DNA from 3 places in the Clostridium novyi NT genome. Region 3 is predicted to be linked to each of the others. Evidence: riboswitches for the same ligand, from Rfam matches in the RefSeq annotation. Region 3 holds a riboswitch; each other region holds the start of a gene.

Region 1 (4,272 bases), 810 kb from region 3:
ATTTTAAAAAATCTTATTGTTTATTTTTTGTCAAAGTTGTTATATAATATTATTAATAAATATGATATAATAGTGATACAGAATTAAATATTTAATAAATTTAATTAAATTTATTAAATATTATGTGAAAGATATAAATAATTTAGTTAACTAAATATTATACTAATTAAATGGTTATGTAATATTTAATATACAAATATTAAGATTTAAGGAGGAATTGTTATGAGTAAGTATAAAGTAGGGGAAGAATTAATAATAATTGAAAATCAACACGAAGATGTTAAAAAGCTAAGTGAACTAATAGAATTAAAAGTAAACAAAGAAAATTACTCAAAATTAACATTAGGAATAAAAATATTAGAAGTAAAATATGATAAGCCAAATGTTATATTAACTTATAGAAATGTAACAGGTGATGTTAAAAAGGTATTTGCTATTTGTAGGGATATTCCTAATTTTGATGAAGAAAAAGTTTTGGAAAAAGCTTTACTTAAAGCATTCCAAGAGGAAATAATAAATCTAAATGTTACTAAAAATCAAGGTATTCAATTAAAGTACTAATAAAGTACTACTTTTAAAATAACTTTAAAAACAAAATCTCTACACTATAAGGTGCAGAGATTTTTTTAATTATTAAAATATATGATATAATAAAAATACTAAAAATATAAGAGGTGAATTAATATATGACTACAATATATTTAACTAGACATGGACAAACTGAGTGGAATTTAAATAAGAGATTACAAGGGTGGAAGAACTCTCCTTTAACGGAACTTGGAATTTCCCAGGCTAAAGCATTAAGTGAGAGACTTAAGGATACTGAAATAGACGTTATTTATTCAAGTCCTATAGAAAGAGCATATAAAACAGCAGAAATTATAAAAGGAAATAAGGATATTGAAATTATAAAGCATGATGGATTAAAGGAATTTAACTATGGTGATTGGGAAGGATTAACCATTGATGAAATAGAGAAAAACCCTATGTATACCAAAGAATTAGATAATTTATTTAATAGTCCTAAGGAATATAAGCCTTTTGGTGGAGAAACATACGATGATCTTATAAAGAGAATAGATATTACAATGAACGAGATACTAGGAAAAAACAAAGATAAAAAGATACTAATAGTTACACATGGAATGACATTAAAAATGCTACTTCATTATTTTAATGAAAATATGACACTTGATGATATTGTAAAGCTTCCTGTAATGGGACAAACTAGTCTTACTAAAATTGATGTTGCTGACGGAAAATATAACTTAGTTTTTCAAAATGATACCAGTCATTATGATGATAATCATGTTCAAGTAGGATGGTAATTTGATTTTACATATAATAAATGATATAATCACAACAGTTTTCAATTGAGAAAATTAAATAAGTCATTAGGTGCTCTATTATAAGAGGTAAAAGGGAAAGTGGTTAAAATCCACTGCAGCCCCCGCTACTGTAAATGAGGATGAAATCTAAATTGCCATCCATAAGGAGAAGGTTAGAAAGTAATATGATCCATAAGCCAGGAAACCTGCCTAATGTACGATTATTTAAGTCTTCGGTGGGAAGATATAAAAGTTAAAGTTGTATTGTAGATACAACTTTTTTGGCTTGCTTTATATATTCCCGCATCTTAATAGGTGCGGTTTTTTATTTTGAATTTAGGAGGAAATTCATGAATTTATTAGAGACTGTTTTAAAGGAAATCAAACCATTAGATACTACTATTATGGATAAAGCATTAAAAAGATTGGATAAACTTGCAAAACCTCTTGGGAGTCTTGGAAGACTTGAAGATATAGCAATGCAAATATCAGGAATAACAGGTAATGTTAAGAATAAGTGCAAGAAAAAGTGTACTATAGTTATGGCTGCTGATAATGGGATATGGGAAGAAGGTGTGAGTGCATGCCCTCAATCAATTACAGCTATACAAACAATTAATATGCTTAAAGGATTAACTGGAGTTGCGGTTATATCTAAACATGCTAATGCGGATATAAAGGTTATAGATATTGGTATCAATGCAGAAATAAGTCATCCTAGTTTAGTGAATAGGAAAATAAGAATGGGCACTTACAATATGGTTAAAGGCAGTGCTATGACAAGAGATGAAGCTATAAAAGCTATAGAAATTGGTATAGAGAGTGTTAAAGAGTTAACAAAGGAAAACTATAGTGTTTTAGGTACCGGAGAAATGGGAATATGCAATACAAGCACAAGTAGTGCAATATTAATGGTTCTTACAGGATGTAGTGCTGATATTGCAGTTGGAAAAGGATCTGGTATTACAGAAGAAGCTTATATTAATAAAAAGAAGGTAATTAAAGAAGCTATAAAAATTAATAATCCAGATAAGGAAGATCCTATTGATGTACTATCTAAAGTAGGTGGATTTGATATTGCAGGGCTTGTTGGTTGCTTTTTAGGAGCTGCATACTATAGAGTTCCAATAGTTATGGATGGATTTATATCTAGTGCTGCTGCATTAATTGCATATAAATTAAATCCTTTAACTAAAGAATATATGATACCATCTCACGCTTCTAAAGAACCAGGATTTAATCTTATTATGAAGGAACTTAAACTAGAACCTATGTTTAATCTTAATATGAGATTAGGAGAAGGAAGTGGATGTCCACTAACCTTTGATTTAATAGATGCAGCTTCTGATATTATGTGCAATATGGCAACTTTTGAAGAAGCATCTATAGTTGATGATTATTTAATTGATATAAGGTGATAAAAATGGGAAAAATTATATTAGTAACCGGTGGAGCAAGAAGTGGTAAAAGTAGTTATGCTGAAAATATAGCTAAAAATGTTGGAGAAAAAATATTATACATAGCAACATCAATACCATTTGATGAAGAAATGAAGCATAGAGTTAAAAAACACAAAGAAAGCAGACCAGAAATTTGGGATACCTATGAAGGATACAAAAGTTTAGATAAAGTAGTAAGAGAAAAGAATAATTTATATGATGGTATGTTACTTGATTGTGTAACTATTATGACTTCAAATTTTATGTTTGATTATATTGGAGATAAAATAGAAGAAGCAGATAACACTACTTTGGATACAGTAGAAAAGAAGATAATAACAAATTTTGAGAAGCTTTTAAATGAAGCTATTAAAGGAAATAGTACTATGATACTTGTAACTAATGAATTAGGCTATGGAATAGTTCCAGAAAATAAATTAGCACGAGTATATAGGGATATAGTAGGTAGAATAAATCAATATATAGCCTCAAGGGCAAGTGAGGTATATTTAGTTGTATGTGGTATACCAATAAAAGTTAAGTGAGGATAGAATTTATGAAAAATTTAATATTAATGATTCAGTTTTTTACTAGAATTCCTATAAATATAGAAATTGATGTAAAAGAAGATTCCTTTGCTAAAGGGATTTCATATCTTCCACTAGTTGGACTGATAATAGGAGGATTTAATGCTATTGTATATTTTGTGTCATCTAAATTTATTTTAGGTACACTTCCCATTGTATTAGCACTTTTAGCAAATACAATTATTACAGGGGCATTTCATATAGATGGTCTTGCAGATACTTGTGATGGTATATTTTCTTCAAGAAAAAAAGAAAGAATGCTGGAAATAATGAAAGATAGTAGAGTTGGAACTAATGGTGCTATAGCTATAGTATTTGACTTTATGCTTAGATATGCAGTACTTAATAGTTTAAACAAAAAATATATAATAATAGCCTTAATATTGTCTCCTGTAGTTGCAAAAACAGTTGTTACACTACTTATGTGTTTTTCTGTTTATGCAAGAAAAGAAGGGGGACTTGGAGGAGTATTTGTAGGAAAAGTAAAACCTTTTAGAGTGATTGTTGCATTTATAATATCAATTTCAATAGGATATGTGCTTATAGGATATAAGTATGTAGCTTTACTCTTAATTACAGTTTTATTCATTGAAATATATAAAAAGCTTATATATTCTAAAATTGATGGTATGACTGGAGACACACTTGGAGCTGCCAATGAAATAGCAGAAATTATATTTATGTTAGCGCTATTATCATTTAAAGGATGTGGGTTACTATGACATCATTATATTTAGCACGTCATGGAGAATCAGAGTTAAATACTAAAAAAGTATATTTTGGTGTAACTGATTGTGAACTAACTAGTACAGGAATATTTCAATGTGAGAATTTAAATAAGAAATTAAGTCAGTTAAATGAGCTAGATTTTGATGTAATAATTACAAGTTCTCTTAAAAGAGCCATAGATTCATCTAA
Region 2 (4,272 bases), 750 kb from region 3:
AAGGACTTTAAATTAAGCAAAAGGTAGATAGAGGTGAATTTGATGACTGTTATATCTAAAAATCCGTTTTTAACCTATATGGAAAGACAAGGGGTTGTTGAAGGTGAATTTAAGGGAAAAGTATCACTTAAAGATCCTGATTTAGAAAAAGAGATTATAAATCAATTGTATATAATAAGTGAGTTTCACAAAAAAGCTATGGGATATAATGATTATATAGGTCATAGGTTAGAAGATAAAAGAGGAAGAACTATAGAACAGTATAAGGTATATATAAAAAGAGTAAAAAGAAAAATTAATGATATAATGCATAATTCACCACAAAATGATTTTGAAGAACTTTTATTGGGATATGGGAAAGATTATTTAAATAGAGCAGAAAAGTCTATAAAAAATATATATGATATTGGGTACTTAGAGATTATGAAAAGAAGTATGGACAGAAATGAAATTTGTTTAGGAAATACTTATTTTAATAGTCTCAGAAAAATAAAATTCATAGAAGCATTAAATCTCGAAAAGTGTTTTTATGACTTAGTAGAAATTGATGCTGCTACTTTTTTTAGAAAGCTTATGAAGAAAAATCTAAAATTAGATTATAAAAAATTAGTGGATAAATTTTGTGAATTTGAAGATTTAGATGATAGAAGCAATGTTTTTTTACAATCACTTATAGCATATCCTACTGAATTTATGAAGTGTTGTAATAAATATATAACCAGCACTAAGTATATGATGTATGATAATAGATTAAACATTAATAAGAGTAAAGACAAATTAAAAAAAATCATAAGATGTGATTATAATATTTTATGTGAAGGGGGTGTAGAAAATTTTACAGAATGTAAGATATAAAGATAAAAAAGCCCTAGTTGAATATGATTTAAATTTAAAAATGTTTGAAGCATATGATTTTAAAATTGAAGAGATTATTCCTGTAAGAAAAGTATATATTTTAATTACTGATAAAGGAAATAAGATTTTAAAGAAAATTGATTATAGTATAAATGAATTAAATTTTATAAATTCAGGAATAAACTATATAAACAAAAATTCCTTCCATAGAGTATTTAATTTTACTAAGACTAAAGATGGAGAAGTTTATGTGAATTGGAACAAAAATATTTATTGTGTCATGGATTTAATTGATGGAAGAGAAAGTGAATATTCAAATCCATTAGATGTAATGGTTGTATCAAGGGGACTTGGACAACTGCATAAAGCATGTGAAGGATTTAGATATAAAAATAAAACAAGGTACCTTTGTGGAACTACAATTGATACATTTAAAAGAAAAGGTGAAGAGTTAAAAATATTTAAAAATGTAGTTAAACTTATAAAGAATAAAACAGAATTTGATGAAATTTTTATAGAGAATGTTGATTATTATATAGGAGAAGTAGATAGAGCTATTGATGTTTTAGAGAGGTCTAATTTTTACAAGTTATGTAGTGAAGAAGATAAAATTATATTATGCCATCATGATCTAGCTCATCACAATGTACTCATCAAAGATGAAGAAGCACATTTTGTGGATTTTGATTATTCTATTATAGATTTAAAGGTTCATGATCTTTGCAATTTTATAAATAAGGTAGAAAAAAGATCAGCATATAATTTTGATGAGTTACATTTTATATTAAATAATTATTATAAACACAATAATCTTACTAAAACAGAAATGGAAGTTCTATATGGCATGATGATATTCCCTCAAGATTTTTATACAGTAGCTAAAGCTTATTATACTAGAAGTAAGGATTGGTCATACGATGTATTTTTAGATAAATTAATTAAAAAGAATGGATTAAAGCAAGATAAGAGAGAATTTTTAGAGAAATTTAGAACAGAGATTATAAAAGAATAGTATTTGTTGATAATATAATGTAAGGTAGTATATAATAACTTTATAAAATTGTATATTAGCTTAGGTGTCTGATTAATTTCAGGTGAAAAGGGAATACGGTGAAAATCCGTAACAGCCCCCGCTACTGTAATGTGGACAAATCTAAAACCACTGGTTTATAACCGGGAAGGAAGAGGAGGATGAAACTAAGTCAGGAGACCTGCCTAAGCTTTGGATAAAGACCTTTCGGTGGGAAAGAGTTGTTATAAGTAGACCTATTTAAAAATTTCATAGGTTTTTTTATGATAATTAAGTACGCTGAAAGGTGTACTTTTTTTATTTATATTGATTATAAGGAGGATACAAATGAAGGGAATAGTAGTATCTTCAAATGCCAGTGGTGGAGGGAAAACCACAGTAACTCTTGGACTTATGAAAGCACTTAAAAATAGAGGCTTTAGTGTTCAAGGATATAAGGTAGGACCAGATTACATAGATACAGCATTTCATAGCAAAATAACGGGAATAGATTCTAGAAATTTAGATTTATTTTTAATGGGGGAAGATGGAGTTAGAGCATCTTTTTCAAGAGGAATGTGTGATTATGCTGTAGTTGAAGGGGTTATGGGATTATACGACGGAAAAGGAATAGACTCAAAATATTCAACTGCCCATGTGGCTAAAACTATAGATTTGCCAGTGGTTTTAGTTTTATCACCAAAGGCACAAGTTGCAACTTTGTGTGCAGAGATAAATGGGATTTTAAATTTTCAGGATATAAATATTGTTGGAATTATATTTAATAATATAACTGAGGGATACTTTAAACTTTTAAAAAAAGCAGTAGAGAAGTTGTGTAACATAAAAGTATTTGGATATTTACCTAAGGATGAAAAACTAGCAATAGGAAGTAGACATCTTGGACTTATTCAAAGTAGTGAGATAGAAATGCTTAATGAAAAAATAAATTATTGTGCGGAGTTAATGGAAAAATATATAGATTTAGATTCTCTTTTGCTTGAATTTAAAAGTTGTATGAGATTTAAAGATGAATTTCATGTTAAAAATAAGGGGTTAAAGATAGCTGTAGCAAAAGACAAAGCTTTTAGTTTTTATTACAAAGAAAATATTGAACTTTTAGAGGAAATAGGAGAAGTTATTTATTTCAGCCCGTTGAAGGATGAAAAACTTCCAGAAGATATAGACTTATTATACATAGGTGGCGGTTATCCAGAGGTATTTAGAGAAGAAATATCAAAAAATAAAAGTATTCTTAAAAGTTTAAAAGAAAAACTAGAGAGTGGTCTTAGATGTTATGCAGAATGTGGTGGGCTTATGTATCTTATGAGTGCTTTTATTGATAAAGGTAATGAAGATGAAACTTATTACAATATGGTAGATTTCTTTAAGGGAAATTCTTATATGACTAAAAGACTTCAAAACTTCGGGTATGCTAAAGTAAATGTTGTAGAGGAAAATCCTATTTTACCTAAAGGATTTAATATAAATTGTCATGAGTTTCATAGATCCAAAATAGAGAGTAATGATACAAAAGCTTATTTAGTTGAAAAAGAAATGTATGATGGAAGTAAAAAGACATGGAATTGTGGATATATTAAAAATAATACATTAGCATCTTATGCTCATATACATTTTTTCGGGAATATTAAATTTATAGATTATTTAACAGAGAACATAAAGGGAGGGAAAATATTTGAGTAACTATATAAAAAGTCCTATGGGAATTGAAAAAAGAAGTTTTGAGATAATTGGAGAGGAAATGGGACCACATAATTTTAGTGAAAGAGAATTTCAAATAGTAAAAAGAGTTATACATACAACGGCAGATTTTGAATATAAAGATTTATTGTATATAAGAGAAGGTGCTATTGATGAAGCTTTAAAACTATTAAAAATGGGAGTAACAATATATACAGATACTAAAATGGCTCTTTCAGGAATAAATAAAAAGGCACTTGAAAAGTTAAACTGCAGGGTAATTTCTTATGTATCTGAAGAAGAAGTAGCAAAAATTGCAAAGGAAAGAGAGATTACACGTTCTATGGCGGCTGTTGAAAAGGCAGTTGAAGACGGAGTTGAATTTTTTGTGTTTGGAAATGCACCTACAGCAGTTTTTAAATTAAAAGAACTTGTAGAACAAGGAAAAGCAAATCCTAAATTTATAATAGCGTGTCCAGTTGGATTCGTTGGAGCGGCGGAATGTAAAGTAGAAATAGAAAAGTTAAACATACCTATGATAACTGTAAGAGGTAGAAAAGGTGGTAGTGGAATTGCTGCATGTATTGTAAATGCACTAATGTATATGTTGGCAAGATAAAAAAGGAAATGAGTGAAAACCATGTTTGAAATGTATGTTGATTGTGATGGTAAAAAACTAAGATGTGGTTATACAACAGGTTCTTGTG
Region 3 (4,272 bases):
AAAACTTAAATTTTTAGTTTCTAATATGTACTCTTTCATTAATTTTCCTCCAAATATTTAATATAGCCACAGATAATAAACTCTGTGGCTTTAAATATAAAAAATCTATAGTTAAATTTACATTTAAAATTTATACTTTACAATCAATAAAACTATCTGAAAAAATATTATCATTCCTATGTTTTTATAAGATATTTTATATCTTTTTTCTATTACATTAATCTCACCATTATAACATCTTGCTTCCATTGCAGTATACATATCTTGTGACTTTTTATAAGCTCTAACAAACAAAGTAGTTACCAATTGTCCTAATGACTTATACCCCTTTTTTACAGTAGAATAACCAAGTCTACCTGTTTGAGATATATAAATTGTATTCATAGTTTCAAAAAGTACAAATATAAGTCTATATATAAGTCCCATAAGTTCTATAAATAATTTAGGAACTCTTAACTTTTTTAGAACAGATAAAATTTCAACTATTGGCGTTGTAAGTGCAAGAAAATATAAGCATGATACTGATGCCATTGATTTAAATAATATCTGCATAGCATTATATATTCCCTCTTTTGTGCATCCCATAGTGAATCCAAAAATTTTAAAACTAAATAAAAACTCATTATTATACCCAATATTTATAGCTATTGTTATGATTCCTATAACCAAAAATACTAATGGTATTAATATTAATTTATAATAAGATATAAATGGTATCTTAGCTTTATACAATGTCATAAAAGACATTACTAAAAATATAATTATAGACACTAATATGTTATTTAAAAATATTCCACAAAACATAGTAATCATAGAAAATAAAAATTTTTCCATTGGATTTACATATCTTAATTTTGATATGTATGATAATTTATCTATTGAAATCATTATTTCTCACTTTCGTTATTTTTCTTTTTTCCCTTTGCATATCCAAAGTAATATCCTACTATTCCTGCACCAATAGCAGCTTGAAGTGCAAATAGTAAACTTTCTATTTCTCCACTTGGTGGTTCCCATACAGGTGAAAACCATGGTTTATAATTTTTATCTACTTGTGTAATAGCTTCTTCTGCTTGGTCATCTGAACCTGCAAATTCAGCACCTTTTGTAAAAATCAAAGGAGCAACAGCTATTACTACAACTAAAATTCCAAGAAATATATTCTTTTTAAACATAGATTTATTATTTGTTTTCTTTTCAGTATTCATACTATACCTCCTTTGAAATAACATCTAATTCTTCAAGTTCATTTTTGTTATAATTGAATAGAAGATTAAATACTATAACAGTTAAAATTCCTTCACTTATTGCAAGTGGTATTTGAGTTATAGCAAATATACCCATAAACTTTCCAAGTGACATCATAAATCCACCAGTCTTATCAGGGAATGCTAGTGAAAGTTGTATAGAAGTTGTAACATAAGTCATTAAATCCCCTAATGCTGCTGCAAAAAATATTGATATACTTCTTGATAAGTTTAATTTTCTTAATAGCTTGTACAAATAATATGATACTATAGGTCCTATAACTGCCATAGAAAATGTGTTAGCACCAAGAGTTGTTATTCCACCATGGGCAAGAAGTAATGCTTGGAATATGAGAACAATTAATCCTAAAACACTCATAACTGCTGGTCCAAATAAAATAGCTCCAAGACCAACTCCTGTTGGATGTGAACAACTTCCTGTAACTGATGGTATTTTTAAAGCTGATAGTACAAAGGCAAATGCTCCAGCCATAGCAATAAGCATTTTTATTTTGGGGTTTATATTTACCTTTTTCTTTATAGATATAAGTCCTTTAATTACAAAAGGTACACATAAAGCACCCCAAATTCCACACCACATTGGTGGTAAAAATCCTTCCATTATATGCATGGCATACGCTGTTCTAACAGTAAACATGCCCACAAAGAACACTAATAGAAACAATTGATACTTTCTTTTTAATTTCATTTACTAACCTCTCCTTTTTTTAGTTTAACAACATTTTGACTTTAGGTTTTTTCCAAAAAAGAAAACCCCTTCCAATAAACGTCAAGAGGTCAAAAAAAGTGTATAATATTTCATTAAAACACCCCCTATCATCCGTAGAGTTCATTGGTGTACAAAAATAGGCAGGTCTTCTGACTTGAGTATCATAATTTTTCTACCCTTCCCAATATCTTAAGATACCAGTGGTTTTGTTAAGAAAAACTCCTCTCTTACAGCGGCGGGACCGTGTGGGACTTTCACCCAGCTTCCCTTTTCACCAGTTCATAATCAAACTTTCAATTATAACTGACACCTACTTTGTATGTATTTTATATTTTGTTGTCGATATTGATTTTATATTGTTTTTAAACAAATTGTCAAGTTATTCCTCAACTTTTATAACAATAAGTATTTATATACTCTACAAAAATTCTTATAATTCAACTTATTTATAAACTTGTCCATATCATGTTTCCCACTTATGCCAACTCTGCTTATTTTATAGATTTCTTCATTTCTATCTGTCCATTTACAGTGAGTTGTAACAGCCATTTTATATCCAGCAGCTTTAACTGCCTTTATACTATCTTCATTATATTTTCCATATGGATAAGCTATATATTTTACTTTTTTATTTAATAGCTTTTCTAATTTTTCTTTAGAATCTAAAAACATCTTATATTGAGCCTGATAACTTTCTTTAGTTAATTTATTATGATTTGTTGTATGGCTTTCTATATCAAAACCATCCTTTTGCATTTCTTTAAGCTGATCTAAAGTTAAATATTCACCTGTTCCTATATAGTCACTTATCATAAAAAATGTGGCTTTAAAATTATATTTTTTTAGTATAGGTATAGCTGTTTCGTAATTATCCTTGTACCCATCATCAAATGTAAGCACTATGGACTTTTTAGGAATAGGTTTATTATTTTCTAAAAAATCATATAGTTCATCTAATGTCAAAGTATTATAATTATTATCTTTTAAATAGTTCATTTGCTCTTCAAATTTTTCCTTTGGAAGTCTTACAGGATTTCCTTTTTCGTACTTTATAGAATGATACATAAGTACAGGTATACTTTCATTTTTCTCAATTGATACATCATTTGTAGGATTTCTAAGCACTACAGTTTTAACACCAAATCTAACTAATGCTAATGCAATCACAAATAATACTAAAAATAATAGTCTTTTCTTCATAATTTCAATTCCTTTTAATTAATTTTTATAATATTAAATTTTATAATCTTTATTATATCATATTGTTTTTTAGCTGTATAAAATATAAATAATTATATATAAGTTTCTTTTTAGATTATATACAAAAAGAGAGTACATAATATTTTTTATATACTCTCGTAATTATTTTATTTATTATAATTTTTTATCAACATTTTCCTTAGCACGTAAAACATATTTAATTATGTCTTCTTTTAATCTTTCCTCTGAAAAATTCATATATGGTGACATTGGATAAGCCTTTATAGCTGCTATAGGTTCTCCATACTGTGATAATCTAAACTTACTTGTAAAGCTAAGAGCTGGTCCATTTTCCTCAAACATCATTCTTTCAAGTTCATTTGCAATTTTATTTTGGTACTCATTATATTTTTTTAATTGCTCTTTATAATCTGGATTAGTAAATTCATTTTTGTACTGTTCTTCAGCAAAATTTACTTTATTTATATTTTCTTTTAATTTATCTGGATATACTCTAAATAAAGTAACTAATCCATTATCTTTTTCATTTACACAAACAAGATTTGGTTCTTCTTTTATAACATTTCGTAAAGACATTTCACATTCTATTAAGTTTCCTAATATAACTCTATATCCTTCTAAGCCAAAGTACTGCAAATTACACCAAGCTGAAAGAGCATATCCTCCCCCTCTAGAACATTCTAATGTGTATTCTCCAGGAGTATACGCACTTGAATGGTATAGATAAGCCATCTGATCTTTATCTCTAGTTAGCATATCTATATCATTACAGTCTTTAATGCAAATCATGCTACAATTATAACAAGTAAATCCTGTTTTATGAAAATCTATTCCTATAGCGTCAGCTAAATTTAAATTTCTTATATTTGCTACACTTTTTTCTATAGATCTTAAAGTTTTTTCTGAAAACTCCATAGAATTTTCTTTAAAGTCATATGAATTAAATACACTCCATGCCCATCCTATTACTGCATCTGCATATATAAACGGTCTCTTTTTTAGATTATGCTTCCTTACAAATCTATCACAGATTTCTACTATACCTTTTATATTATCTACAGCAAAGGCATCTGT

What was found. Region 3 has a riboswitch for cobalamin ahead of NT01CX_RS02290 (energy-coupling factor ABC transporter permease). Riboswitches for the same ligand answer to the same signal wherever they lie in the genome.
Region 1: it holds a riboswitch for cobalamin, as region 3 does, so the genes downstream of both, cobT (nicotinate-nucleotide--dimethylbenzimidazole phosphoribosyltransferase) here and NT01CX_RS02290 (energy-coupling factor ABC transporter permease) in region 3, are expected to answer to the same signal.
Region 2: it holds a riboswitch for cobalamin, as region 3 does, so the genes downstream of both, NT01CX_RS10545 (cobyrinate a,c-diamide synthase) here and NT01CX_RS02290 (energy-coupling factor ABC transporter permease) in region 3, are expected to answer to the same signal.

The regions. Positions count from the first base shown of each region.
Region 1 is NC_008593.1:1,270,979-1,275,250, forward strand. Features, by position in the region: gene NT01CX_RS05935 (hypothetical protein) at 223-561, shown strand; gene NT01CX_RS05940 (histidine phosphatase family protein) at 687-1,328, shown strand; cobalamin riboswitch at 1,380-1,557, shown strand; gene cobT (nicotinate-nucleotide--dimethylbenzimidazole phosphoribosyltransferase) at 1,679-2,746, shown strand; gene cobU (bifunctional adenosylcobinamide kinase/adenosylcobinamide-phosphate guanylyltransferase) at 2,752-3,312, shown strand; gene cobS (adenosylcobinamide-GDP ribazoletransferase) at 3,324-4,076, shown strand; gene cobC (alpha-ribazole phosphatase) at 4,073-4,272, shown strand, end outside.
Region 2 is NC_008593.1:2,261,308-2,265,579, reverse strand. Features, by position in the region: gene NT01CX_RS10560 (CotS family spore coat protein) at 1-11, shown strand, start outside; gene NT01CX_RS10555 (spore coat protein) at 43-855, shown strand; gene NT01CX_RS10550 (CotS family spore coat protein) at 896-1,867, shown strand; cobalamin riboswitch at 1,913-2,089, shown strand; gene NT01CX_RS10545 (cobyrinate a,c-diamide synthase) at 2,213-3,568, shown strand; gene NT01CX_RS10540 (precorrin-8X methylmutase) at 3,561-4,184, shown strand; gene cbiD (cobalt-precorrin-5B (C(1))-methyltransferase CbiD) at 4,206-4,272, shown strand, end outside.
Region 3 is NC_008593.1:465,410-469,681, reverse strand. Features, by position in the region: gene NT01CX_RS02305 (energy-coupling factor ABC transporter ATP-binding protein) at 1-39, opposite strand, end outside; gene cbiQ (cobalt ECF transporter T component CbiQ) at 124-888, opposite strand; gene NT01CX_RS02295 (energy-coupling factor ABC transporter substrate-binding protein) at 888-1,208, opposite strand; gene NT01CX_RS02290 (energy-coupling factor ABC transporter permease) at 1,210-1,956, opposite strand; cobalamin riboswitch at 2,099-2,306, opposite strand; gene NT01CX_RS02285 (polysaccharide deacetylase family protein) at 2,371-3,177, opposite strand; gene NT01CX_RS02280 (pyridoxal phosphate-dependent decarboxylase family protein) at 3,352-4,272, opposite strand, start outside.